DNA from 2 places in the Thermanaeromonas sp. C210 genome. Region 1 is predicted to be linked to the other one. Evidence: riboswitches for the same ligand, from Rfam matches in the RefSeq annotation. Region 1 holds a riboswitch; the other holds the start of a gene.
The links. Region 1 has a riboswitch for S-adenosylmethionine ahead of TAMC210_RS13445 (PLP-dependent transferase). Riboswitches for the same ligand answer to the same signal wherever they lie in the genome.
Positions count from the first base shown of each region.

Region 2: linked by a shared signal. The riboswitch ahead of TAMC210_RS09180 (homocysteine synthase) and the one ahead of TAMC210_RS13445 (PLP-dependent transferase) in region 1 are both predicted to bind S-adenosylmethionine.

Region 1 covers NZ_BLWF01000001.1:570,210-584,635, forward strand. The annotation lists gene phnD (phosphate/phosphite/phosphonate ABC transporter substrate-binding protein) at 1-740, shown strand, start outside; gene TAMC210_RS02730 (ATP-binding protein) at 700-2,148, shown strand; gene TAMC210_RS02735 (response regulator) at 2,248-2,904, shown strand; gene TAMC210_RS02740 (4Fe-4S dicluster domain-containing protein) at 3,029-3,739, shown strand; gene nrfD (NrfD/PsrC family molybdoenzyme membrane anchor subunit) at 3,755-4,861, shown strand; gene TAMC210_RS02750 (molybdopterin-dependent oxidoreductase) at 4,854-8,069, shown strand; gene TAMC210_RS02755 (Hsp20/alpha crystallin family protein) at 8,166-8,612, opposite strand; gene TAMC210_RS13850 (DUF1540 domain-containing protein) at 8,854-9,060, shown strand; gene TAMC210_RS13440 (PLP-dependent transferase) at 9,242-9,556, opposite strand; gene TAMC210_RS13445 (PLP-dependent transferase) at 9,577-10,029, opposite strand; SAM riboswitch class I at 10,152-10,259, opposite strand; gene TAMC210_RS02770 (methionine ABC transporter permease) at 10,368-11,030, opposite strand; gene TAMC210_RS02775 (methionine ABC transporter ATP-binding protein) at 11,027-12,052, opposite strand; gene TAMC210_RS02780 (MetQ/NlpA family ABC transporter substrate-binding protein) at 12,233-13,051, shown strand; gene TAMC210_RS02785 (phenylalanine--tRNA ligase beta subunit-related protein) at 13,252-13,818, shown strand; gene TAMC210_RS13855 (YezD family protein) at 14,033-14,257, opposite strand.
Region 2 covers NZ_BLWF01000003.1:347,705-362,130, reverse strand. The annotation lists gene TAMC210_RS09205 (aspartate kinase) at 1-808, opposite strand, end outside; gene thrB (homoserine kinase) at 861-1,751, opposite strand; gene thrC (threonine synthase) at 1,770-2,816, opposite strand; gene TAMC210_RS09190 (homoserine dehydrogenase) at 2,813-4,111, opposite strand; gene metX (homoserine O-acetyltransferase MetX) at 4,372-5,514, opposite strand; gene TAMC210_RS09180 (homocysteine synthase) at 5,546-6,832, opposite strand; SAM riboswitch class I at 6,913-7,025, opposite strand; gene TAMC210_RS09175 (sensor histidine kinase) at 7,448-7,846, shown strand; gene TAMC210_RS09170 (hypothetical protein) at 7,873-8,067, shown strand; gene TAMC210_RS09165 (sensor histidine kinase) at 8,117-8,329, shown strand; gene TAMC210_RS09160 (hypothetical protein) at 8,382-8,672, shown strand; gene TAMC210_RS09155 (sigma-54 interaction domain-containing protein) at 8,918-11,095, opposite strand; partial or broken gene TAMC210_RS09150 (MATE family efflux transporter) at 11,564-12,520, opposite strand; gene TAMC210_RS09145 (hypothetical protein) at 12,821-13,042, opposite strand; gene TAMC210_RS09140 (radical SAM protein) at 13,044-14,078, opposite strand; gene TAMC210_RS09135 (MBL fold metallo-hydrolase) at 14,232-14,426, opposite strand, start outside.

The DNA.
Region 1 (14,426 bases):
ATTTATCCCGCCACCTACATCGCCCGGTGCAAGTAATACAGCGCAGGTCTTATGCGGAGGTTAACGACCTGTTGCGGGCCGGGGAAGTGGACGTAGCTTTTATCTGCACCTATTCTTACGTAGCCGGACATGACGAATTCGGTTTGGAACTGTTGGTCGCTCCGCAAATAGACGGCAAGGTGACCTATCGCTCGTATCTAATAGCCCGGGCCGACGGCTCTATCCGTAGTTTCGACGACCTGCGGGGCCGTCGGTTCGCCTTTACCGACCCCATGTCTACCACGGGGACTCTTTACCCCCAACTTTTGTTAAAGGAGCGAGGGGAAACGGCAGAAAGCTTCTTCCGGTCCCATTTTTATACCTACAGCCACGATAATTCTATCATGGCTGTGGTAGAAGGCCTGGCCGATGGTGCCGCCGTCGAAAGTGAGATATTTAATTTTCTGGCGGCGGAAAAGCCGGAGTTGACGGGCCAGCTGGAGATAATTCACCGCTCTCCTGAGTACGGTATGCCGCCGGTAGTAGCCAGGCCCGATCTGGAGGCCGGGACCAAGGCTGGGGTACGGGACATCCTGATGGCCATGCACCTGGACGAGGACGGCCAGATTATCTTACGGCGACTCCATATTGAGCGTTTTGTGCCGGTAGAGGATAGCTTATACGAGGGAGTACGTGAGCTTGCGAGGTCGGTGAGGAACGGTGCGGCATCAGATTTTGCAGAAGATAGGCTTGCGCACTAAATTTATGCTGGTAGTACTGGTATTGATACTTTCGATAAGTGGGGCCTTTATCAGTGAAATAAGAAAGGCTCTTCTAGAAAATATGCGCCAGCAGCTGGACGAACGGGGGGTCTACCTGGGCAGCACGGTAGCGGCTCAGAGCGTAGACCTTATTTTTACCAATAACCTGTACGCTATACACCAGTTGATTAAGATAACCATGGAGGGCAACCCGGACATACGCTATTTATTTATAACCGATACTTCCGGGGAACTTCTAGGCAATTCCTTTGGGCAAGGGCTCCCGGAAGGCCTGCTGGAAGCCAATCTTATCCAAGAAGGCAGTAATAACTTTCAGGTGGTCCGTTTGTACACCAACGAAGGCCTCATTCATGACGTGGCCGTTCCCGTATGGGAAGGCAAGGCGGGAACGGTGAGGCTGGGCTTAACTGAAACAAGTATTTGGGCCAACCTGCGGCATCTGACTTGGAAGATGGTGGTGGTGGCCGTGCTGGTAGCCGTTCTGGGCAGTGGGGCTGCTTTTGCCCTGGCCTGTTTCTTGACGGCCCCTATCTCTCGCCTGGTCGCCGCCGCCGAAGGGGTGGCCAGGGGGGATTTGAGCCGGAGGGTAAAACTGGGCTGGGCCAGCAAAGAGGCCCATCTCCTGGCGGAAACCTTTAACTTTATGATGGATAACCTGGAAAGGTCCACTCGGGAGATACGGCGGCAGAACGACGAGCTTAAGAACTTATGGAAAGAGCTGAGGGCCAAAGAGGAGATGCGGACTTATCTGTTGCAAAAGGTGATATCGGCCCAGGAAGAAGAGCGCAGGCGCATCGCCAGGGAGCTCCACGACCAGGTGGGCCAATCCGTGACCTATCTCATGATCAGCCTGCAGGGGCTGAAGCAAACCGCACCGGAAGCGGAAGGGAAACTGGAAGAATTACGGCAATTAACGGTAGAAGTGTTACAACTCCTGCGCGACCTGGCCTTTGAACTACGGCCTTCCCTGTTGGACAACCTGGGCCTGAAAGAAGCCGTGGAGCGCTATTGTCAAGATTATGCTCGCAGATACAAAATAAAGGTGGATATCCAGGCGGAGGGGGAGTGGAAAACCCTTCCTCCGGAGACGGCCATTGCCCTTTACCGGGTAATACAAGAAGCTTTGACTAATGTAGTCCGCCATGCCCGGGCCTCCCAGGTGAGCCTGGTCTTGGAGAGGCGCGAGAACGAGGTCCTGGCCATAATCGAAGACGACGGTTGCGGCTTTGTTCCGGAACAAGTCCTGGCCGGGAAGCAGGGAGGGAAACACCTGGGATTATTCGGAATGCAGGAGAGGGTGGCCCTGGTGGGAGGGACCTTGACCATAGAATCTTCGCTGGGACAGGGAACCACGGTTTATATCAGAGTGCCGGTACCTTCGCAGTGAAGGATGAAAGTACCCGAGAAGCCGGCACAAAGAGAACTCGGGTCGAGCCAGTAGGATGCCTGCACCTGAACCCCGGAGGGGAAGGGGAGGTTTGAGGGAGTGGGAGATAAAATACGCATATTGCTGGCCGATGACCATGCTGTTTTGCGGGGGGGCCTGAAGCTTTTACTAAATACACAGCCGGACATGACGGTAATAGGTGAGGCTGCCGATGGCCGGGAAGCCGTGGATCTTTGCCGGGCCCTTAAACCGGATGTCTTGCTGCTGGACTTAAACATGCCGGGGGAGGGGGGCCTTAAGGCCCTGGAAGAGCTCAAGGATACCGGAACGCGCATCCTCGTGCTCACCATGTACGACGATGTGGCCTACTTGTGCCAGGCGGTGGAATCGGGAGCGGCAGGGTATATTTTAAAGAGCGCGGCGGATGTAGAATTGATCGCCGCCATAAGGGCCGCGGCCAGGGGCGAGTCTTATTACGATCCTGCCCTCACTAAACCCCTGGTTGATTATTTTGTCAATAAAAGAGAAAAGCAAAGGGGTTCCTCCAGGGCCGTGGATCTCTTAAGCGAGCGGGAAAAGGCAGTGTTGCGGCTGGTGGCTCTGGGTTATACTAACCGGCAGATTGCCCAAGAACTCACGATAAGCATTAAAACCGTAGAGGCCCACAAAGCCAATATCAGGGAAAAGTTGAAGTTAAAAGGCCGGGCTGAACTGGTGCGTTTTGCCATGGAGCAGGGGCTTTTGTCCCGACAGTAGGGGAATACTAGGGATTTACCCCAACCCCGCCCCCATCAAAATAGGGTTTTACCCCAATTTCTGAATTGGCAGTCTAAAAGTAAAATTATTGAGGGGAACAAGCTGAAAGAAGGGGGTTTCGGGATTGGCTAGTGAAAGTACAGACATTCTGGTCGCCTTAAGTCGGCAACTGGAAAAAGCTCTGGAAAAGCCTAAAGAACGGCGCCGCTGGGTCATGGTTATCGACCTCAAGAAGTGTGTGGGGTGCAACGCTTGTACCATCAGCTGTAAGGCGGAAAACGTGCTGCCGCCCAATGTAGTTTATCGGCCGGTCCTGGAAGAAACCTTTGAGGAAAACGGGAGCGTGGGTCGTCGTTTCCTCCCCCGGCCGTGCATGCAGTGCGATAACCCGCCCTGCGTGCGGATATGCCCCGTGAGGGCGACCTGGAAGGAAGCCGACGGAATAGTGGTAGTTGATTATAACAAGTGCATAGGTTGCCGTTACTGCCTAACCGCCTGTCCCTACGGTGCCAGGAGCTTTGACTTCGGAGAATACTATACGGAGAATACCCCGGAGGTCATGCTCTACGAAAGGGCTCCTGCGTGGGAATACGGCCGGCCATGGGTAAGGGAAAAGAAGAACTCTCCAGTGGGCAACGCGCGGAAATGCCATTTCTGTCTGCACCGCGTGGAAAAGGGGCTCCTTCCCGCCTGTGTGAACACCTGCATGGGCCGGGCCACCTACTTTGGTGATGCAGAAGGCAACACCCTGGTTTCCCAGCTCATCGTTTCACCGCGGGTAATGCGCCTTAAGGAAGAACTGGGCACCGAACCGCGGGTCTATTATCTGCTGTAAAGGGGGTGTCACATCATGCGGAAAACCCTACCCTGGGCGGTCACCGTTGCGGCCTTAGTAGTCGGTTCATACGGGTTGTACAGCCGCTTATTCTACGGACACGCCGAGAATTTCGGCAATTACGTGACCTGGGGAATTTGGGTCAGTACCTATTTGTACTTTATAGGCCTCTCGGCAGGAGCTTTTCTCGTAGGGACGGCTTTCAATGAACTCAGGAAGCTGTCGCGTGTAGTTGCCTTGGCCGCCTGCACCGGGGGGCTGCTGGCCATTTGGCTGGATCTCGGGCACATGGAACGCTTTTACCGCACCTTGATAGTGCCTAATTTTTCCTCGCCGATATCATGGTTGGTGTGGTTCTATACACTATACTTCATCCTTCTGGGGTGGTCTAACTATAGGAATCTCTGGAGGGGTGAAGAAGAGAGCCAAGGGTTAGGCTGGGCGGGAGTAGTCCTGGTCCTTGGCATTATTCTCAGCAGCAGTTTCCTCTTTGCCTTAAACACGGCCAAACCCTTCTGGAACACCGCCGTATTGCCCCTCCTGTTCTTGGGCGCGGCCGTAACCTCGGGCGGTGCTTTGTTAACCCTCTTAAGTAGCATTTTGCGGCCAGACGATAAAGAGCTTCTGACCCGGCTAAAACAAGTAGTTCTCGGCTCTCTGGCCCTTACGGCCTTCCTGGAGTTTAGCGAGATTTTCCTGGCAGTTAAAGGGGGGGCGCCGGAGCACTACGAAGTAGCCCGCTCCCTCCTAGTGGGCGCTTATGCTCCGGTCTTTTGGATAGGGGTGGTGCTGGTGGCCTTCATAGTGCCGTTAATCCTTTTACAGCCCCTCCGCTCCGGCGGGAAAAAGACCCAATGGGGCTGCATATCCCTTCTGGTCGGGTTTTTCGCCTTACGGTACTTGTTTGTGATTTCCGCCCAGGGGGTGCCTTCTCTTAAAGGCCTCGAGACGGCGGTCAGGGAAGCTCGCTATTCCTTTGAATACGTTCCCTCAGCCGGAGAATGGTTCACGGTAGTCTTTCTCTGCGGCCTGGTGGCGGCCCTAGTGTTGACCGGCCTAGCCAGGATTGAGGAATTTAAGGTGGCCGGAGAAAGGGAAAAGGAGGCGAAGATCAATGCCTAAGGGCTTTCTTCTAAGCCGGCGGCAGTTTCTTAAGACTTCTGCTTTGGTAGGAGGTTCTGCCCTCTTGCTTTCCCGAGTGGATAAGGCCTTCAGTGAAGTAGCGCAGGCCGAGGGCAAGGGAGAATATCCTTTGACGGGCCCGGCAAGTTATATACCCACCGTTTGTTTGCAGTGCAATACGGGGTGCGGCATAAAGGCCAAAATTTATGACGGGGTGGTAGTCAAAATCGACGGCAACCCCTTTAACCCCTGGACCTTGCATCCTCCTTTGCCCTACGGCTCCAGTCTAAGGGAGGCGGCTAACATCGACGGGGCCATATGCCCCAAGGGACAGGCGGGCATCCAAACCTTATACGACCCCTACCGCCTTAGGAAAGTCCTGAAACGGGCGGGGAAACGCGGGGAGAACAAGTGGGTTACCATTCCCTTTGAACAAGCGGTAGAGGAAATAGTTAACGGCGGTTATCTCTTTAAAGACGTTCCCGGAGAGGAGAGCCGGTACGTACCGGGGTTGAGGGAGATATACGCCTTGCGGGACGCCAAACTCAGCAAAGATATGGCCCAGGATGTTAAGAAGATATGGGCCAAAGAAATGACGGTGGAACAGTTCAAAGATAAATATCGAGATCATTTAAAGCTGCTAATAGATCCCGACCACCCGGACCTAGGGCCCCAAAATAATCAACTGGTGTTTATGTGGGGCCGCCTCAAAAAGGGTCGAGAAGAGTTTATCAAGCGCTTTGTCCAGGACGGCTTCGGCTCCCTAAACACCCACGGTCATACCACGGTATGCCAGGGTTCCCTGTATTTTCTATGCAAGGCCATGAGTGAGCAATATGTCTTCAGCGAAAGCGATGGAAAGATGAAATGGGCCGAGGGACAAAAATTTTACTGGCAGGCCGACCTGGCTCATGCGCGCTTTGCCCTTCTGGTGGGAGCCTCTCCCTTTGAGGCCAACTACGGTCCCTCTAACCGAATTCCCGACATCACGGAGGGGCTGGCCAGCGGGCGGTTGAAATACGCCGTCATCGATCCCCGTTTTTCCAAGACTGCTGCCAAGGCCTGGAAGTGGCTGCCCAATAAACCCGGCACCGAGGCTGCGCCCGCCCTGGCCATTATTCGCTGGATGATCGATAACCGGCGTTTTGACGAAACTTATGTGCGCAACGCCAACAAGGCGGCGGCCCAGGCCGACGGCGAAGCCTCCTGGACCAACGCCACCTGGCTGGTGAAGGTGGAAAACGGGAATCCGGTGAGGTTCCTGAGGGGTTCGGATCTGGGATGGCCGAAACAAATTAGAGAGGCCGAGGTGAAGGGGCAAAAAGTTAAATACGAATTCGACCCCTTTGTGGTCCTGTCTTCCGGTCGGCCGGTACCTTGCGATCCCAACGATGACGAAAACCCGGTGGAAGGGGACCTCTTGGTCGACACCGTGCTAAACGGCCACCGGGTTAAGAGCTCCTTGCAACTCCTTTACGACGAGGCCAGGAAGAAATCCTTTGCCGAATGGGCCGAAGTGGCCGGCGTTGACGCGGGCGACCTGGAGGAAATAGCAATAGAATTGACGTCCTACGGGAAGGCGGCGGCCGTCGACGTCCACCGCGGCGTATCCCAGCACACCAACGGTTTTTACAATGTCTTTGCTTGGATGTGTGTTAACGTCCTGCTGGGCAACTTCAACTGGGCCGGAGGCATGGTGAAGGCCACCACCTACGATCACTTCGGGGATAAGGAAGGGAAGCCCTATAAACTTAAAGAGCTGAATCCCGGCAAGCTCTCTCCCTTCGGAATAAGCATTATTCGCCATGAGGTAAAATATGAAGATACTACCTTGTTTGCGGGCTACCCTTCGGCCAGACCGTGGTATCCCCTTTCCAGCGACGTATACCAGGAAATCATACCCTCCTTAGGCGACGGGTATCCCTATCCGGTTAAGGCCCTGTTCTTATATATGGGGTCGCCGGTGTACTCCTTGCCTGCGGGTCAGACCAATATAGAGATACTGCGGGATCCGCAGAAGCTGCCCCTTTTCGTGGCCATAGATATTACCGTGGGCGAGACCTCCATGTATGCCGATTATATTTTCCCCGATCTCACGTACCTGGAGCGCTGGGAGTTTCACGGATCGCACCCCAGCGTGTTGCCCAAGGTACAGCCCGTGCGCCAGCCGGCGGTGGCGCCTCTGACGGAGACGGTTAGGGTGTTCGGCGAAGAGCAGCCCTTAGGCCTGGAAGCCCTCCTGTTGGCTCTGGCGGAAAAGCTCGGCCTGCCCAACTTTGGCCCCGACGGATTTGGCCCGGGCCAAAGGTTTACCAAGCCGGAGGATTTTTACCTTAAGATGGTGGCCAATCTTGCCTTTGGAGACAAGGCAGATGGCAGCGAGCAGGTGCCTGACGCCGACCCGGCAGAGGTAGAGATATTTTTGGCCGCCCGCCGGCACCTGCCGCCTACGGTGTTCGACCCGGAACGATGGGAGAGGGCGGCCGGCAGGCCCTGGTGGGGGAAGGTCGTCTATGTACTCAACCGCGGCGGCCGCTTTGAGGATTACCCCCTTCTTGCGTCGGGGCAGCAAGTCAAGAACAAATATGACAAACAGATTAATATCTTCCAGGAAAAGACGGCAACATCCAAGAACAGCATGACGGGTAAGAACTTCGTCGGTGTGGCCACTTATATAGAACCCTATACGGACTGCCTGGGCCGGCCCCTCGGGGATGGGGAACAGGGTTATAACCTCAAGCTTATTACCTTCAAAGACATCCTGCACACTAAGTCCCGGACCATGGCCGATTACTGGCTGCACGGGATTATGGACGAAAACCTTTTCCTCGTGCACCCTCAAGATGCTGCCGGTTTGGGTTTGAGGGATGGAGATGTCGTCAAGGTAGTCTCGGCCAGCAATCCAGAGGGGATTTGGCCCTTGGCCGAGGGCCTGCATAAACCGATAGTCGGCAAGGTAAAGATAACGCCCATGATAAGGCAGGGCACCGTAACCTTCAGTCTGGGCTTCGGTCACTGGGCCTACGGCGCCGGTGATATTACCATCGATGGCCATGTCGTTAAAGGAGATCCTCGGCGGGCCCGGGGCGTGCATGCCAACGCGGCCATGCGTGTCGATCCCGTACTCAAGAATACCTGTCTTACAGACCTGCCGGGCGGCAGCGCCGTCTTTTACGATACCCTAGTTAAACTCGTAAAGGTTTCCTGACCGCCCTTGGAAGTAAGACCAGAAAGCCCTGCCTAAAGCGCGGCGACCGGGGAAGGAGGACATAACGCTTCCCCGGTCGCCCCCTTTTGGCTCCGTCTATTCTTCGATGGGGATGTTCCTGCCGCGCCGTAACCCCGCTTCTTTTTTAGGAAGCTTGACGGTTAAGAGGCCATTCTTATAGCTGGCCGTAATTTTGGCCTCATCCACACCTTCTAGATAGAACCGCCGCTCAATGCTGCCGCTCCTGCGTTCCTTGCGGATGAAATTTTCCCGGGTTTCGTCGATAATGGCTTCCTGCTTCACCGAAATGGTAAGCACATTGTCATCGTATACAATCTGGATGTTCTCTTTTTCCAGCCCCGGTAGTTCGGCCTCTACCACGTATTCCCTTTCAGTTTCCTTGACATCAGCCCTGAAGGGCTGGGCCCATACCGGTACCAGGAAAAGATCTTCATTGAAAAAGCGCTCGACAAAGCTTTCCAGGTCGGAGAATATCGGCCTTAAGCCCCTCCTCTTACCGTAAAAGGGAACCAGACCAAACACTTTACCCACCTCCGTTTTGCTTTGTTATTCTATACCCACAACTCAGCTTGCATCTTCATGCTAAAGGAATAGTCAACAAAAGTCAAAGTCAAAAATTCACGTTAGAAGGCTCTGAAAGGCAATTGGTGCCCATGAGAGTTATTTTTTTCCTTAATAATGAGCCCTGGGCTTTAATTTAGGGCTTCTTACTTTTTCATAATCTGCCGTTAGAATCCTCCCGGCGGTGTATAAATAGGTCTTTATGGGGTACTCTATCCTATCAGAGGAGGTGATAAAGGTGCCTCGTATCAAATGTTCGGTGGGCGATTGCCTCTACCAAGAGGGTAATGAATGCAAAGCTTCCAGTATTCAGGTGCGTCCAACGGCTATGGACACCATGATTACGGTCTCCGACGATACGGCTTGTGGAACTTTTATACCGAGACATACCGTTGCCCCGAAAAAATAATAGAGAGGCCCTGTCCCCCGCGACAGGGCCTTTTCTTTATGGTCCCTGGCGGAGGGGTGCGGAAGATCCGGTCCCTAAATTGGGTAAAACCTCGGGAGCTCCTGTCCCGAGGCCGTCTAATTATAATCGGTAAGATTTGTTTGACCCGATGCGTAGTAATTTTATCACTGTAGTACGCTATTCACATAGAGGATCTCAATGCCTGTTCCAGGTCAGCCTTAAGATCCGCGGCATCCTCCAGGCCTACCGACAGGCGTACCAGGTCGGGGGTAATCCCCAGGCGCTCTTTAAATTCTTCCGGGAGGCTACCATGGGACATGGTAGCAGGCAGAGAAATTATGCTCTCTACTGCGCCCAGGCTGGAGCCGATGATCGGCAGGCGCACCTTATTGATTACCTGGCGGGCCAGCTCTGAAGTGGCTAGGCGGAAGGAGAATACACCTCCGGCGCCAAGGGCCTGCCGGAAATGAACCTCCCGGCCAGGATGGCCTTCCAGGCCAGGATAATAAACGGCCTTTACTTGCGGGTGCCCGGCCGGCCCCGCTGGCGCGCCAGGGCGACAACGGCGGCAATGTCGGTGATTTTCATTAAGGGATTGGTAGGTGTCTCCAGGAAGATGCCTTTCGTATTGTTTTTAATAGATGCAGCCAGGGCAGCCAGATCAGTAGTATCTACAAGGGAAAATTCCAGCCCCCAGGGAACCGCTACCTGGTTGAGCAGCCTGTAAGTACCGCCGTATAGATCTTCAGAGACTAGCAGGTGGTCGCCGGGCCGGAAAAGACAGAGAACGGCAGTAATGGCGGCCATGCCGGAGGCAAAGGCCAGGGCGCGGCAGCCTCCCTCCAGCCCGGCGAGGCCTTCTTCCAGGACTTGACGGGTAGGGTTACCCGTCCGGCTGTAGTCAAAACCGGTACTCTGTCCCAGAGCCGGGTGACGGAAGGTAGCAGACTGGTAGATAGGCGTACTGATAGCTCCAGTGTTTTACTATCGTATCCTACTCCCAGCTGGACCAGCTCTGTAGCCAGGTGCATTTTATCAAACTCCCCTCATGACAAAATAAAAGCCCTTCGCAGAAGAAGAGCTTTTTTTAACTCTCATCTGCCAGGAGAAATCCTGCAGGAATTGGCACCGTACCTGGTTCTAACAGGCCGGTTGCCGGGCTTCATTGGGCCAGTCCCTCCGCCAGCTCTTGATAAGAGTTTCCGCCTATTTATTTTTAGTTATCTAATCGGTTTAGTTATATTTATTATAGCTTCTAAATCCCAACCGTCAAGGGGAGCTGAGAAAAATTTTTTCCCCGTGCGGGGTTAACGCCGGCTTAACCGGGCGACAATCCGGTCGCCTACAACCTGGATGATCTGGACCATAATGATCAATAAAACGACGGTAATAACCATAACGTCATTTTGGTAACGCTGGAAGCCGTACTGATAAGCCAGGGTACCCAGGCCGCCGCCGCCGACTACACCGGCCATGGCGGAATAGCCAATTAAGGTAATGGTAGTTAATATAAAACCAGATACCAGGGAGGGTTTGGCTTCCGGAAGCATCACCCGGACGATAATTTGCCACGGAGACGCTCCCATAGATTGGGCCGCCTCAATCACTCCCCAGGGTATTTCCCGCAGGGAGTTTTCCACCAGGCGGGCGACAAAGGGTATGGCGGCGACAGACAGGGGGACGATAGAAGCAGTTGTCCCGATAAAGGTGCCAACTACGAGGCGGGTAAAGGGTATTATAGCGATTAGTAAAATGATAAAAGGGAAAGAACGGCCGATATTGATTATCGTACCCAGGATATTGTTGATGAGGGGGCTGGGTTTAATATGCCTTTCACTGGTGATAAGCATAATAACGCCTAAGGGAAGACCGAAGAGATAGGCTATAAAAACTGATACAAAGACCATATAAAGGGTTTCCAGGGTTCCCATGGCTACCATGGGAATTATTTGGTTTAGCCAGTTATTCATTGCCTTTGTAACACCTCGATATTTAATTGCTTACCCTGGAGGAAAGCGAGGGCCCTTTGCAGATCATCAGGCTGACCTAATAAATCCAAGGTCAAAGTACCGAAGGGGGTATCTTTTATGTGATCAATCTTACCGTAAAGGATGTTGGCCTGAACGTTGTACTCCCGAATCATGCGGGAGATAATAGGTTCACCGGCAGAGTGGCCAATGAAAGAAAGGCGTACCAGCATGTTTGTTCCATTATGCTTGTACCCCGCCAGCACCTGCTCCGGAATGGAAGTATCAAGGATACCCTTAATTAACTCCCTGGTAACAGGATGCCGGGGAGCAGTAAAAATATCCAGGACGGAACCGGCCTCAACAATATGCCCCTGGTGAAGGACAGCCACCCGGTCGCATATTTCCTTAATTACCTGCATTTCATGGGTGATAATTATAATTGTTAGACCCAGGTTTCTATTGATATCCCGGAGCAAACTCAGGATGGAGGCAGTCGTCTGGGGATCCAGGGCTGATGTCGGTTCGTCACATAAAAGCAACCGGGGTTCGCTTGCTAAAGCCCGGGCAATTCCTACCCGCTGCTTTTGACCGCCCGACAGTTCCGCAGGGTAATGTCCCGCCTTATCGCTTAGTCCCACCAGTTCCAGGGAGCGTTTAACTTTCTCCTGGATAATCCGGCGTGGCAGGCCGGCAATTTCCAGGGGAAAAGCTACATTTCCAGCGACATTGCGGGCCGAAAACAGGTTAAATTGTTGAAAAATCATGCCTATCTGCTGGCGGGCCCGGCGGAGCTGCCTTTCAGAATAGGTAGTAAGATCCCGCCCGTCAATAATTACCCGGCCGGAAGTTGGCCTTTCCAGCATGTTGATACAGCGGACCAGAGTGCTTTTCCCAGCACCGCTACGGCCAATGATGCCGAATATCTCCCCTTCGGCAATATCCAGGTTGATATTTTCCAGGGCCTGTATCAGTTTGCCATCTTTGGTTGTAAAAGTTTTACTAAGGTTTTCGATTTTAACCATACCTATCACCTGAAGGGGTAAGTGCTAAAACACGCGAATCTTTCTTGTCAAATGGTAACAAAGGGCTTAGATACTGTCAATAAGATTGAATTCGGGAAAAATTTTTCCCTCCGCCCCTTGACAAAAAAATCAAGTAAACCTATTATCTTAATAAGCTATTTCAGAGGAGGTTGATAGTCTTTGAAAAAGATCCTTGTTCTGATTCTCGCATTATTAACGCTAGGGGCAGTTTTAACAGGATGCAGCCAGCAACAGAAGGCATCCCCGGGAGAAGCTGCCAAAAAAGAAATAACTGTCGGTGCTACTGCTCGTCCCCATGCCGAAATCCTGGAAAAGATTAAACCTGTGCTGGCCCAAGAGGGAATCACCCTGAACATTAAAGTCTTTAATGATTATGCCCAGCTCAACCCCGCCCTGGCAGATAAGCAAATTGACGCCAATTTCTTCCAGCACATACCATACCTTGAAGATTATAACCAAAAAACAGGTAAGAATTTGGTTTATATTGCCAAAGTCCACATCGAACCCATGGGGATTTATTCCCAAAAAATTAAGAGCGCCGGCGAATTGATAAACGCCAGAAGTATTGCCATTCCCAATGACGCTACCAACGGCGGCCGGGCTCTGATGTTGCTGGCCAAGGCCGGGGTTATTAAGTTAAAGGAAGGCGTGGGCATTTTGGCGACTAAAAATGATATTATTGAGAAACCCGAGGGGTTGACAATCCGGGAACTGGATGCCGCCATGCTGCCGCGGTCTTTAACAGACGTTGACGCCGCGGTCATAAACGGCAACTATGCCCTGGAGGCCAACTTGAATCCGGTCAAGGATGCCCTCTTTCTTGAGGATAAAAGTTCTCCCTTTGCCAACGTCCTGGTGGTTCGCCCCGAAGATAAAGACAATCCAGCTTTAAAGAAACTGGCAGAAGCGCTAAATACAGCTGAAGTCAAGAAGTTTTTAGAAGAACAATATCAGGGAGCAGTTATCCCGGCTTTTTAAGGCGGCCGGCGAGGATAACGGATGCTGGTAACCTAAGCTAGCAAATCCGCAACCCTGAGGGAAGTTATAACCATGAAGGAAGGCCCCTTCTTCCTGTTAAGGCAAAGGGGCCTTTTTGCGTATTGTTTCCAACGTGATAACAGGCATCAGGTTTTGATGATTTATGCGCTTTATTTACATCCCAGGTAAAGGTGAGGCTCATGATCGTCTATGTCAATCAAGCATTAAAAGGGATCCCCGTTTTATTTGTAGAAGCCAGAAACCTGACCATAAAAAGGAAACATCGCGAACTGGAAAGGATAATTAAGGCGGAGATGGGGGAGTTAATGATCCTGTACGAAAGACACCGGCCCATCCTGGCCGCCTACCACGACCTGCACGCCAGATTCGGTGGTCAGGTCCATATCTCCGCTCCCGAATACTTATATGACTTTATAAAACAACGATCCAGGCTGATGCAAATTAACAGCCTGGTGGATGCGTACAACTATATTTCCCTGAAGTATGCCCTGGCCCTGGGAGCCCACGACCTGGATAAGGTGGAGGGTAACATCACCAGGGAAATCCTCTGCCGGCTGGAGGTCAAGCAGTGCGAGAAAACCAAAATCACTCCGCAAACGACAAATTCCTTCTTTATCATCCAGGGAAACACCGCCACCCCCATGGATTATTTATACCGGGCGGCGGATGAGTTGATGGGCCTTATCGCTACCTACTGCCAGGGGCAGGTTAGCCTGGCTACAATCGAGTATACCGGCTCAAAGTAAACTGTAACTGAGATACAGGGCTTTTACATTTTCTTCGCCGGAACCTTTCGGCCGGGTAAAAGCCCTGGAAGTAGTGGCCAAGGCTTCCTGGACGCCGGCCGGAGCCGGGACGCTGTTTTTAAAATTACCCCCGTGGTCAGATAACAGCTTGTCATGATGCCTTTTTGATCGCCGGCGGAGAAGATACCGTTATGTTTCCCGGCACCTGCCTTCATTACTCACGTTTGCTCGGCTCCGGCTCCCTACCCAGCCTGATCTTCTCGGTATAGTCAATCTGGACTATACGACCATCTTGTATAATAATAGTAATAGAACCATATCTCACCTGGCGTAAAGCCTTAAGTACCTCGCCCAGAACTTTCTGCTCCCTGGTGGAAAGCCCTGTCTGGCACCGTGTTTCTGTTAAAGGCTCTTGAGGCATCTGATAATCCCCCTCCATCCTAATTTCTTATGGGCTACCCGGCAAAGTTAAAGACCATTTACCCAGAGATTTATAACAGCAGAATAGTTCATTCCCACCCCCCATTATGCAGTAATCATATCTTTTTAGTATGATTTGATTTTAACTTTCCAGGCATTCCATGTCAAGCATTCTTAGGGATATCTGG
Region 2 (14,426 bases), on a different contig from region 1:
GTACGTCGTAGATTGCTATCCTGGCCACATTCCGGTCACCGGCGACCCCGGTCACCACCATTTGCCTCTCCATATCGTTCACCTCTTTTACCAGGGTACCTTCATGGTAATTAAAGCTGGACCGGACTTCCAGCACCACCCCGTGTAATTTGGCAAATTCTACCGAACGCGGCTGCAAGACCTGGGCTCCCAAACTGGCCAGCTCTAACATTTCATCGTAGGATATGGTCGCCAGCTTGCGGGCGCCGGGAACAATTCGCGGGTCAGCGGTATAAACCCCGTCTACGTCGGTGTAGATCTGACATACTTCGGCCTTCAAGGCTGCCGCTACGGCCACTGCTGTAGTGTCGGAACCTCCCCGGCCCAGGGTGGTGATCTCGTTGTCACAGGTGACGCCCTGAAAACCCGCCACGATTACGATCCTGCCCGCGTCGAGTTCCCTCCTCAGGCGATCACAGCTCACCTCCAGGATCCGCGCTTTGGTATGGACGCCGTCGGTAAGAATGCCGACCTGCGCTCCGGTGAGAGAGATTACAGGTTCACCCAGCTCCTGGATGGCCATGGCCAAGAGGGCAATGGACATTTGTTCTCCCGTGGCCATAAGCATATCCAGCTCGCGGGCCGGCGGATTGGAGGTAATTTCCTTGGCCATGGCAATGAGCTTATCGGTGGTGTCTCCCGGGGCAGAGACCACTACGACTACCTGGTTGCCGGCCCGTTTGGTTTCCACTACCCTCCTGGCCACGTTCTTTACTCTTTCTGGCCCATCCACCGACGTACCGCCGTATTTTTGCACGATAAGTGCCATGGATTAATCCTCTCCCACTCTAACTTCTTCCTATATCTTTTTAGACTTTTCTTTAACACAGGGTAGCTCCTTCGCGGCAAGGTTGCAGTTCTTTAATCTGGCAATCCACCCCGTGTTTTTGAAAGGCCTTTTTCATGGCCTCCCCCACCCGGGGACAGCTACCGCGACAGTAGGCGATGACCGTAGGCCCGGAACCGCTCAGGGTTACCGCCAAGGCGCCTGCTTCCATGGCCGCGGCAAAAACACGTGCCATTCCCGGTACCAGAGGGAGCCGATAGGGCTGGTGCAGGCGGTCTTCCATGGCCTTGCCCATCAATTCCAGGTTCCCCACCTGGGCGGCTGCAATTAGAAGGGCTGTGCGGCTGAGATTGAAGACTGCATCCTCGACGGAAACCATTGATGGCAGTACACCGCGGGAAACCCTGGTGGAGAGGCTGAAGTGCGGTACGGCCACCTGCAAACAAAGACCCTCGGGCGGCTCTAGCCTCTGATAGTACACTTGTCTCCCGTTTAGGGCCGCTACCACCAAACCCCCGACCAGGGCGGGCACAACATTGTCGGGATGGCCTTCCAGCTCGGCGGCCAGGGAGACGAGTTCTTCCTCCCCAAGGGGACAACCCAACAGGGCATTGGCTCCTACCAGGCCGCCCACTACCGCCGCGGCGCTGGAACCCAGCCCGCGGGCCACCGGGATGCTGTTGTCAAATGTAATGCGGAAACCCGGAGCCTCCCGTCCTACCCGCGCATAAACCGCCCGTACTGCCCGGTAGGCGATATTTTCCGGTCCCCGCGGGATGCTTCCCTCACCCTCTCCCCGGACTGTTATCTCCAATCCAGGCGCTTCTTCTACCGAAATATAATCATATAGATTTAGGGCCAGCCCTAAGGCATCAAAACCAGGGCCCAGGTTGGCCGTCGTAGCCGGCACCCGCACTCGGGGCATAACCTTTTTCCCGCCTTCCTACAAAACAACATCCAGTACAGCCTGCTCGTCGGCCGGTAGCGAAAGGGGCTCTGCCACCTGCTGGATGGCGATATTGGGGTCCTTAAGCCCATGGCCGGTAAGGACGCAAACTACGCGGTCCCCGGGCCTGAAGAGGCCTTTCTGCCTGTATTTAAGCACCCCTGCCAGGGAGGCGGCCGAAGCCGGCTCCGCAAAAATCCCCTCCACCGTTGCCAAAAGGCGCTGGGCCGACAGGATCTCCTCATCGCTCACGCAATCAATAAACCCGCCCGATTCCCTGGCCGCCTCTACTGCGGGCTTCCAGCTGGCAGGGTTTCCAATACGGATGGCGGTGGCCACCGTCTCGGGATTGGGTACTACCTCCCCCCTTACGATGGGAGCAGCTCCCTCGGCCTGAAAACCGATCATCCGCGGCAGCCTCTCCGTTTTCCCGGCGGCCCGGTATTCCTTAAATCCCCGCCAGTAGGCGGTTATATTGCCAGCATTGCCTACGGGGATGGCCAGGTAGTCGGGGGCTTCCCCTAAGGCATCGCAAACTTCAAAAGCTGCAGTTTTTTGGCCTTCGAGGCGGTAGGGATTCAGGGAATTCACCAGGGTGATAGGATGTTCGGCTGTGATTTTACGTACAAGGTTCAGGGCAGCGTCAAAATTCCCTTGAACGGCTATAACCTGGGCACCGTAAAACAGAGCCTGGGCCAGCTTTCCTAAGGCGATGTTCCCCTCGGGTATCAGCACGCTGCATTTCAGCCCGCACCGGGCAGCGTAGGCGGCGGCGGAGGCAGAAGTATTGCCGGTGGAAGCACACATGATGGCCCGCGAACCGCTCTCCACGGCCTTGGCCACCGCCATTACCATGCCCCGGTCTTTAAACGATCCCGTTGGATTAAGTCCTTCGTATTTAAAGTACAGCTTTATGCCCAGGTCCCGGGAAAGATTGGGGGCCGGAATGAGGGGGGTGTTTCCTTCCAAAAGGGTAATAAAAGGAGTCTTCTCATTCACGGGCAGGAATTCTTTATATGCGGCGATGACACCGGGCCACCTCAATGGGCCGTTCCCCCTTCTACACGAATAACGCAGGCAATTTGATTCACTACCGGAAGGCCTTCCAGAATCTCCAGCGCCTCCCTTAGATTTCGTTCCCGGACCAGGTGGGTGATAAAGACCAACTCCGCTTGTTCCCCCACCATTCCTACTTGAATGACGGAGGCCAGGCTAACCTGTCGCTCGCCAAAGACGCCCGCGATGGCCGCCAGGACCCCAGGCCGGTCTTTTACTATCATCCTGAGGTAATAGCGGGTTACGATGTCTTCTATAGGCTTGATGGGCTTCTGGGTAAAACAAGTGCAGGAGATGCGGCCCCTGGTGCCGTGGATAAGGTTACGGGCGGCTTCCATAATGTCCCCTACCACGGCGCTGGCCGTGGGCATCTCACCCGCTCCTTGGCCGTAAAACATGGCTTCCCCTACTGCGTCACCTTCCACAAAAATGGCATTAAAAGCTCCGCCGACCGAGGCCAGGGGATGGGTTAAAGGCACCAGAGCCGGGTGTACCCTGACTTCCACCGCTTCCCCGTCATCCCAGGCAATACCTAGAAGTTTGATGGCATATCCTAGATCGGCAGCATACTTGATATCCTGGGGATGGAGGTTGGCTATCCCTTCATGATAAACTTCCGGGTAGGTAACACGCGTGCCGAACGCGATGGAGGCCAGGATGGCCATCTTGCGGGCCGCATCGTCACCCTCGATATCGGACCGGGGGTCCGCTTCGGCATAACCCAAACGCTGGGCTTCGGCCAAAACTTCGGCAAATTCCCGTTCCTCCCGGCTCATCTTGGTGAGGATGTAGTTAGTAGTACCGTTAACAATACCCATAACCCGGCTAATTCTGTTCCCTGCCAGGCATTCCTTCAAAGAGTGCACAATAGGAATGCCGCCGCCGACACTGGCTTCAAAGAAAAGATCGGCTCCTCCCGCATCGGCAGCCGCAAAGAGTTCCTTGCCGTAAAGGGCCAGGAGATCCTTATTGGCGGTTACCACGCTCTTCCCCTGCCGGAGGGCCTTAAGGATATACTCCCTGGCAGGTTCCAGACCGCCCATCACTTCCACTATGATGTGGATGTCGGGATCCTCTAGAATTGTCTCCGCCCGGGCGGTTAGCAGTTCGGGCGGGACCTTCACCGCCCGGGAACGGTTTAAGTCCCTGACCAGGATCCTTCTTATTTCTAAAGGCCGGCCCAGCTTCTGCGCTATGGCCCGGCCGTTCTGTTCCAGAAGCTTAACCACTCCTCCGCCCACGGTACCTAAACCCAGTAGGCCGATATTTACCGTTCTCCTCACTCAGGCTCCTCCCCGCAGACTTGCATCTGCTTTATTGTAGCACTATCGGCGCTAAAGGGGCAATACCCTAGCGCCCTGGCGCATCCCAGTCTCGCCTCCAGGCCTGCTTGAATTATAGCCGCCCCGGAAACCCTCCCGGGCCAACTAGCGCCAGGCTTAAAAGCTCAAGGCAGAATTCCCGGCAAATCGGACGTCCCGTCTTCCATTGCCGGCCGCGGCCCCGTCCACAGCCTCGGCCCGCCTGCGTCCCCAATCTCCCCTTAAACCTTCTCCTGGGGACGCTTATCGATTTGGGCCAAAAACTCTCTAAGCATGGCCCCCAGCTTGGCAAACTCGATAAGAAAGGCATCATGGCCATACGGCGAATTCAATTCCCAGTAAAAAGCCCGTCCGCCCCCTTGATTAATGATCTCGGCAATCTCCTTTACCTGATAGGTCGGAAAGAGGATATCACTGGAGATGCCGATGGCCAAACACGGGCATTTGATGCGCGCCAGGGCTTCCTCATAGGAGTTAAAGCCCCTGCCCACGTCGTGGAGATCCATGGCCTTGGTTAAGTAAAGATAACAGTTAGCGTCGAATCGTTCTACCAGCTTGCGGCCCTGGTAGTGGAGATAGTTCTCTACCTCAAACCTGCCGTCGAGGCAAAAGAGGTCGCCTGGCCTGCCGTTCATGGCCCGGGCAAACTTAAAAGACCAGGACTCGTCGCTTTTATAAGTAATGGTCCCGATCATGCGGGCCAGGGCCAGGCCCCTCTCCGGTCCGGGAGTGCCGTAGTAGTCGCCCCCCCGCCAGGCCGGGTCGTTATAAATGGCCTCCCGTTGCACAGCGTTAAAGGCTATGTTCATGGCCGAAGTACGACCCGGTGCCGCAATCACGATGACCGAAGACATAAAGTCGGGATAAAGGACTCCCCATTCCAGGGCCTGCATTCCCCCCATGGAGCCGCCTACGGCGGTGACCAGGTGCTTTACCCCCAAATGGTCCAGCAAGGCCTTCTGGACCCTGACCATATCCCGGATGGTGACCAGGGGAAAATCCAAACCGTAGGGTTTCCCCGTAGCCGGATTAAGGGAAGCTGGCCCGGTGGTTCCGTAGCAGCCCCCCAATACGTTAGAACAAACAACGAAGAAGCGATCCGTATCCAGGGGGCGGCCAGGGCCCACCATGGGATCCCACCACCCGGGTTTCCTCTCACCTATCCGGTGCCAGCCTGCTACATGGGCGCTTCCGGTAAGGGCGTGGAGGACCAAGATGGCGTTATCCCCCGCGGAGTTAAGCCGACCGTAGGTTTCATAAGCCACAGTGATGGGCCCCAGCTTCTTTCCGCACTCCAGGACCAGTTCCTGAGGGGGGGCGGCAAAGGTGTAATATTGTGTCTTCACCAGCCCAACATCCGGCACTTTTCCTTCACCTTTTTCGGTTGAGGTAGAGTTACACCACGGCCCGGGACAAGGCCTGATCCAGGTCGGCCATGAGGTCTTCCGGGTCCTCCAGGCCAATGGACAAACGGACCAGGTCTTCTGTTACTCCGCTGGCCAGTTGCTCTTCTACCGTAAGCTGCTGGTGGGTGGTACTGGCCGGGTGAATGACCAGGGACTTGGCATCTCCTACGTTGGCCAGCAAGGAAAAGAGCTTTAAGTTATCGATGAACCGCCGTCCAGCTTCCTTCCCGCCCCGGATGCCAAAGGTGATGATGGCCCCGGCTCCCCGGGGTAGATACTTTTGGGCCTGGGCGAAGCTGGGGTGCCCGGGTAGACCGGGATAACTAACCCACGCCACCTTGGGGTGCTCCTGCAACCAGCGTGCTATTTGCAGGGCATTCTTGCTGTGCCGTTCCATTCTCAGGGGCAGGGTCTCCAAGCCTTGGAGGAAAAGAAAGGCATTAAAGGGGCTTAAAGTGGGCCCGAAATCCCGCAAGAGCTGGGTACGCGCCTTAACAATATAGGCTGCCGGGCCAAAGGTGTCCACGTAGCTTACTCCATGATAACTGGGATCGGGATCGACCAGTTCGGGGAACTTCCCGTTCCGCCAATTGAACTTACCTGAGTCAACGATAATGCCTCCGATGCTGGTCCCGTGGCCGCCTATGAACTTGGTGGCCGAATGCACCACTATATCGGCTCCATGCTCAAAGGGCCGGCACAGATAAGGGGTGGCAAAGGTGTTATCCACGATTAAAGGGATCCCCGCCTCGTGGGCTACGGCTGCCACAGCCTCCAGGTCCGGCACGTCCAGTTTAGGATTACCGATAGTTTCTACATACACAGCCCGGGTCCGGTCGTTAATAGCCCGCCGAAAATTTTCCGGGTCGCTACCGTCAACAAAGCGGACCTTGATCCCCAGTCGGACAAACGTAACATTAAAAAGGTTATAAGTGCCGCCATAAAGGCTGCTGGAAGAGACGATCTCTTGCCCCGAGGAAGCAATGTTAAGGACGGCCAGGGTTATGGCCGCTTGGCCGGAAGCCGTGGCCAGAGCCCCAACCCCCCCTTCCAGGGCAGCCATCCTTTGCTCAAAAACCTCTGTAGTGGGGTTGCCTATGCGGGTATAAATGTGTCCGTCTTCTTGCAAGGCAAAAAGGGCAGCAGCATGATCGGCATTTCGGAAAACGTAAGAAGTCGTTTGATAGATGGGTACGGCGCGGGCACCGGTAACAGGATCGGGCTTTTGGCCGGCGTGTACCGCCAGGGTAGCAAAGCGATAAGTTTCCTGCTTCATTTATTTTTCCCCTCTCCTTACTGGGATTTAATTTAGGTATGAAAAAAGCCTCTCCGATAAGAAGAGGCTTTTTATTACCCCTCTTATCTCTCAGAGCAAAACGCCCTGCAGGAATTGGCACCTTTACCCCTGACCTTCAGGAGCAGGTTGCCGGGTTTCATCGGGCCAGTCCCTCCACCACTCTCGATAAGAGTTGCAGCGCCTTTATTCTTTTGTTGCAAGCCTGTGATATACTATACCGTTTTCCCAGGAGGTTGTCAAGAAAAAAGAATTATCAGGTTGTAGATAGGCCAGAGTTTCGTTCACAGTACTTTGAGAGGGTCAAACAGGTATTGCAAAGGGTGGGTATCCCAGGGAGACCAGCTACCTCTAGAAAACAGCCGCTTCAAACCTCCGCAAGCCCCTTCCCACTATACTCCCGTGGATATAGTCCACGCGTACAAATACTCAGGAGTTATAGGAGATTACAATATTTTTATAAGTGTTTCAAATGTCGGCGGGCGGGAGTGGAGTTACGTCATAGGTTTTCCCTACAAATACGTGTCGAGGTTCGTGTTCTATCTAAATGTCTCCAGGCTGTTTAGCTCCTGGAAATGGGTGATGATTTCGGCGTTTTTGAGCACGGCTCTCGTCACCATCCTCATCAGTTACCTTTTCGGCAGGAAGCTGGCCGCTCCCCTTTTTAAAATCATGGACGGCATCAAAACCCTCTCTGAGGGGGAATACGGAAAACTTTACCCGGAAAAGGGCCTGTACAAAGAAGTGTACGGCCAGCTGAACGCCCTTTCCCGGGAGCTGCAGGAAGGCGAACTTCAAAAAAGAAAACTGGACCGCCTACGGGAAGAGTGGATCGAAAACATATCCCACGACTTGAAGACCCCCCTCACCTCCATAAAGGGATACGCGGAAATCCTGCTGGAGGATTCCTACCGTAAAACTTCCGAAGAAAAGACCCGGTACTTGAAGGTGACAAAGGAAAAAGCCGACTATATAGAACAGCTGCTGAAGACCTGAGGCTCACCTACAGGCTAAAAAACGACATGGTCCCCCTCAAGCTGGAAAGGGTAAACCTGGTGGATGAAGTGGCCGAAATAATCATAGATATTTTAAACCATCCGGAGTTTGAGGGGCGAAAGGTTGACTTTCAGTGCGAGCAAAAATATATCGAGCTTTGTGTAGACAAGCTCCTGTTCCAGGGCGGTGGGAAATATCATCTACAATGGCCTGGTGCATAACCCTCCCGAAACGATTATACGGGTATCGCTATAAAAGGAGGCCGGTGTCGTGGTGCTGGAAATAAAGGACAACGGCCGGGGCATCCCGCCCGAAGAGCTGGAAAATCTATTCGAGAGATACTATAGGGGCACCGGCACCGGAGAAAATCCCCGGGGCAGCGGGCTGGGCATGGCCATTGCAAAGAGAATAGTAGAAGCCCATAAGGGCCGGATCCTGGCCGAAAGCGAGCCCGGCAAAGCCTGCTGGTGGCGGGAAAAGTAATATAGACGCTCCCGGCAGCATACCCTATGACCTCATACTGGGAAGGCCCCTTATGGCGTATATAGCCTCGCTGCCCCTAATGATAATCACTTTTCTTTTGAGCATAAACATTTCCCAGATGGGTATACCCCTGGGTACCGGTATCGGGTTTACCCTCCCCTCGCTGTTGGTGGCCAATACCAGATACTGGGTTTTCTACCCCTGGACATACCCCATCATGGCGGCCTTGGGAGGAGATTTCTTTGAAAAGACATATTTCCCCTTCGCGGCGGGATTGCTGATTTTCTCGGCACTGTCTTTGGCCAGCCTGCGCTGGTTTAAGGACAGGGATGTCCTGGATTGAGCTGAATATTGTTGGATTTACCTGGCCAAAGTGCTGATGATTTACTGGAAATTCCTCCCGTATCGCACTTACTAGGATCCTACTTCCGGCTTTCTAGACACTGTTTTTCACCATGAGCTTTGAGTATCCAGGAAAGTTGGATTTCAAGCCGCCCATACGTTACCCCTGCCGCTACCTGCTGAAACTTTACACGACACAACCAAGAAACCCTACCGGGGAGGACTTCCCGGCGGTTAACTGCACGTCTATCCCTTGGAGAGATTGTAGTCCCGGATCTTGCGGTACAAGGTAGATTGGCCCAAACCCAAAAGGGCCGCCGCCTTGCGCACGTTGTAGTTCGTCTGGGCCAGGGCCTGCTTAATGGCCCTCTTTTCGAGTTCCTTCATGGGTAGGGGTCTTACCTCCAGGGCTTTCTCCGCCGCCTGGTCTTCCCCGGAACCGCCGGCACCAATTACCATCCCCGGCCTCCCGCCGACGGAGCCGCCGTCCTCCGTCCTCCCCCCCTCTCGAATCTCCGCCGGCAGGTCCTCCGGATAAATTATCCCCCTCCTGCACATGGTCATCGCGTAGAGCATGGCGTTCTCCAGTTGCCTTACGTTGCCGGGCCAGTCGTAGGTTAGCAAAATCTCTTCTGCTTCCCTGCTCAGAGCCGGTGCCGGGAGCCCCTCCCTGCGGGCGATGGCCATTATAAAATACCTGGCCAGTTCAAGGATGTCCAGGCCCCGTTCCCGGAGAGGGGGAATGATTATTTTAAATACCGCAATCCTGTAGTACAGATCCAATCTAAACTCCTGCTTCCGGGTGAGCTCCAACAGGTCCCTGTTGGTCGCCGCGATCAGCCGGAAATCAACCCGTACGGGGCGGCTACCGCCCACACGCATAAATTGCTTCTCTTCCAATACCCGCAGCAGGACCGGCTGGATCTCCAGGGGCATATCACTTATTTCGTCCAAGAACAGAGTGCCCCCGTGGGCCAGCTCGATTTTTCCGGGCCGCCCCTTGCGATCCGCGCCGGTAAAGGCTCCACCCTCATACCCGAAAAGTTCGCTTTCTATGAGGCTCTTGGGAAGGGCGGCACAATTAACGGCCACAAAAGGCCCCCACGGTCGGCTGAGGTTGTGGATGCAGCGGGCGAAAACTTCCTTGCCCACTCCGCTCTCGCCTTGGAGCAGAATATTCGCACTGCTGAGGGCAGCCTTGCGGCTAACCTCTATGGTCTGGAGCAGGGCGGGCGAGCTGCCCACTAGGGATTCAAAGCCGGAACCATTCTCCCGATCTTTAAGCACCCAGGCCATGCCGGAAGTCCCACTGTCCCTCCGGGTTTCCGGAATACCGGTTCGCCTGCCGTTTTGCTTCGCGCCCCCGAGGGTAACCAGACAACCGTATATTTTCCCCGCCCCGTCCTTTATGGGTAAAGCAGAGCAACCTGCCAGCACCCGGTCAGACTCTTCCAGCCTCAACTCCACGTCTTCAAAGGCTTCCCCGCGTTGGAGAACCGCTTCGATAACCGGCTGCTTTCCCAGTAAAACCTCGAAGGGCTGGCCTACCAGCTCCTTACCAACCCCCACCAGCACCGCACGGGCTTTATCGTTAGCCTGGGTAATGACGCCCTGCCTGTTAGTTATGAAATAGGCCTGGAGGCCGCTCTCCGCCTTTTCCAGGAAGGATCGCTGTTCGGTCCTCTCCAGGTTCTGGAGGCGGTTTTGAATGGCCCAGGCCGCGGAGATCGCCATACCCAAGGCGTAGGGATTCTGGCGCAGGTAGCAGTCAGCGCCGATGCTGAGGGTGCCCGCCAGGTTCCCGGCAGCGTCGAAAATGGGTGCCGAGGAACACGTAATCTGGTCCCACCCCACGTCACTGTAGTGCTCGGGTCCCCATAACTGGATGGGCTCTTGGTGAAGGGTACACAGGACGTGGGAGCAAGTTCCTACTGTGGCTTCGGTCCACACCGAGCCGGGAACCAGCCGCAGTCTTTCCCTTATCCTTCTTCTAGTCGACCCGTCCTCGCTGTGCAGTACTCGCAGCATAATACCATTTTCGTCGGACAAGAGCACCGAAGAGCGGCGGTTAGAAAACATCTCGACCAGCCGTTCCAAGTACCCGTCCGCGGCCTTAAGGAGCAGTCTCTTCTCTTCCAGCAGCCCCCGTAGCACGCTGTTTTCCAGGACCGGGCCATAGTAGAAGCACGAAGTTTCGAGGCCGTACTTCTTGGACCGTATCCAAGACCGTACAACTTCGGCCCGCACCAGGGAAAGGTCGCAATCCTCGGCGCCCCGGTATACCACCTCATGTTTTAGTCGGCGGATTTGTTCGGCCAAATCGCGCTGTTTCCTGACCGTTTCTTTCAGCAGGGAAATACGAGCTCGGGAGAGGCGAGACGTGGTCAGGGATACACAACTCAAAAGATTCTCTAAAGATTTCATATCCGCCTACCCCCCGCGAACGGGTCACAATGCCCTACCAGCCGTATCCAAAATCCCGGCAGGCCCTATCTTTGTGCCGGAGAGTACATTCATATGTACAAAAACATCCCCCTGAAACATCACCCAGGCCTTCGCGGTGGAGCCTCCCAGGTTTTCACCTAGTTTTATTATGGACCCGCCGCCCGGGCCATGTCAACCGCCAATTATGTATTATAATATGTCGTAGCTCGCGTAAGAGATAGGCGCCAGGGCCCCGGGGTAATACGCCGGCACCCGGCTTGGAAATACCTCGGAGCCATCCCGGACCAGTAAGGAGGGTAACAACTGTCCCAAGCCATAGTGGTAGGCGTTAACCTCAGTACGCGCCCTTGAAGACTGAGGGTATTTATTATCGAGTAATAAAAGACGGCCGGATAAAGAAGGGCGACCGGGTTATCTTAGGCCCTTCCTCCTCGCCCGTTTAAACCCTTAAATCTTCCCGGCCGCCATTTCGGTTTCGGGTACGGTTCCCTCCTTTGATAGCAGCCTCACTTCGCGGAAAATGAAAGAAGCCGTTACTGTAGCGGAAAGAGCGTCGGCAATGGGGGCGGCTCTCCAGACACCTTCTATGCCCCAGAAGTGGGGAAGAAATGACGAGCAGCGGAATGAAAAACAGGAATTGGCGGGACAGGCTAAGAATAGCTGCCTTTACCGCCTTGCCGACGGCCTGGAAATATTGGGAACACACCACCTGAAAACCGACTACAAAACCCATTGCGAAGAACACGGTCATGGCATGGGCGGTCATGCCGGTGAGGGCCGGGTGGCAAAGAGTTGACCTATGACCGTTGCCAGGGCCGAGCCCCTGATCCCCTTGCCGAAGTGGAAAATGAATATATAGTTTAAAATCCCGTTGATTAAAGCCCCCAGTACCTGGGTGGACATGGCCCTCATAGGGTTCCCTTCGGCCCGGATAAAATTGTTCATTCCCATGCCCAGGCTTCCGAAGACGGAACCGAGCATAATGATGTGCAGGAAATCACGGGCATATGGCATCGCCTCATCGTCGGCGCCGAAGAGTCTCAGGAGTGGCTCCGGAAACGTAAGATAAATAAGGGCAAAACACAGGGGCATTAAGACCAGCAAGGCTGCACCGTTAGCGGCCACCACTTCTGCCTCTTCCTTTTTTTGTTCCCCCAGGCGGAGGGAAATCAGGGCGGTGGCTCCTACCCCGATCAACAGGGAAATAGCCCTCAATATTACCATCAGGGGAAAGGCTACGGTCGTGGCGGCAATGGCCAGGGGGCCGACTCCACGACCAACGAAGGCCCGGTCCACCACATTGTAAAGGGCATTACACAGCATGCCCACGGTAGCCGGCCAGGAGAAGTTCCACAATAAGCGGCCTAGAGGGGCCGACCCAAGCTGCCGTGAACGCTCATCCATTATGTTAATACCCTCCTCTTGCAGGCGCCCGATCGGTAGGATAATTATTGGCCCTTCTCTCCTCCCCCGCTCTTTGGTTAGAAATATTATAGTATGAATTCTAACATAGGGGGCCTCTCCGGATCAATTGTATTTCCCCCCACCAACAGACTTGACAAAAATGGATGGTGGCCTCTTACCGGGAAAAGCCGGTAAAGAGGCCTCCATCCCGCATAAATGTGCAAAAAGGTTGTCGCCGTGACGAAAAACCGGCCCGCCGGGGCACTCCTGGCGTGAAGCCTTTAACCTAGCCGACCCCTTTTATCCCTTGGGAAGCCTATCCCGGCCGGCTTCACCTTTCGGGGCCCTCCGCCTCGAGGCCTCCTGCTGGGTGGGCGTGCCCATGGCCAAATACTTGATTCTCCGGCCGTCGTGTCCCTTCCCCAAGGGATTATTACTACGTTTCCCCTTGGGGCCCAAAATCCTTAACCCAAGGGCCTCCCTCGATTCCTCCACCAGCTCCTGGTACATCTGACGCCACACCTCATACCACCTTTTTCTGTAGCCCGCCGGCTTTGGGCCGCCAAATCACCGAAGGGCCTTCTAGCACCCTCCAGCCGGCCTCCCAATACATCCTCTTAACTTCGCCCACCGAGCGTCCACGCGTTCTCTCGCAATCCTCATGGGTATCCCGCGGGTTGGATCCTGTTTCCGCCCACATGACATTGACCCCGACCAGGGGACCGAGGGTGCTCGGCTCATGCCAGCACATGCCGACGATTTCCTGCTGAGTGGCCAAACGGATCACGGCGAGAAGATGCGCCTGCCGGGCCTCGGTAATCATTCCACGTTCCCCCAGCTCGGTACCCGGCACGGCGACCCGGCGCATACAGCCGCTGTAGACAGCGCCGCACTCCCGGGCTACGATGGTGGCCTCTACCAGCTCCTCGGTGGTATGCTCGGGCCCCACGGGCTCGACGCACGTTCCCAGGGCAAGGCCGGCCTCCCGGGCGGCTCGCATGGTGGCCATCCTTCTGGCAGGCTCGATACTCGAATCCTTCCCTTCCCTCAGGCGAAGGGCATGGTACACCCCGTCTAAGCCGGCGTCCTTCAAGGCGTACGCTTCTTTCACTGTGAAATCATCGACGTTCCCGATCAGTACCGCATCCGGCGTCAAAGCGCGACGCACTTCCCGGATGATTTCCAGCAGGTGCCCGAAGGGAAAAGCCCCTGTAGCCATGAGGTAGACGGCGTTGGCGCCCTGTTCTTCGGCCTGCCGGCACCGCCTTACTATCTCTTCGGTGCTCATTACGCTCATGCGCCCGAACACTTTACTGGCTGCGGCAAAGGAACACCACTTACAGTTGCGGGCGCAGCATCCCACGTTGATGCCGACTTGCGCATGGACCTCTGCCGTATTATTGCTGACCTTCGAACTGATTTCTCGGGAGGCATATCGAATATAGGCTGACTCGGGTGTGAAAGGGTCTATTTCAAAAAGCATCGCCATCTCTTCGCGGTTAAGCAGCTCTCCCGACTTCGCCTTATCCACTAGATAAAGGATCTCTTTCCGCAGCAACTTCCCTCAACTCCTCCCCCGAAATTGGAACTCCCTTAGCACGCCCGCCCTCACGTTAGCACGAAAACACCCCATTTACTTAGTAGCCGAACTTCTTCTGGAGCGGGGGATCCCTGCGGGAATACCCGTGTTTTTATCGTCCTTCCTTAATACTTAATACAGTTCAACCTTTAACCCGTCATAGCTGGCCAGGACCCCGTCTAACCCAGCTAGCTCCCGGTTCAGCTCTTCCACCGTCACCGGAGAGCTGTAGTGCATGGAAAGGTGGGTAAGAATGGTCTGCCCTGCGCCCACCCTCTTCCCCAATTCTATGGCCTCGGCCACCGACATATGGGTATCAGGATACCA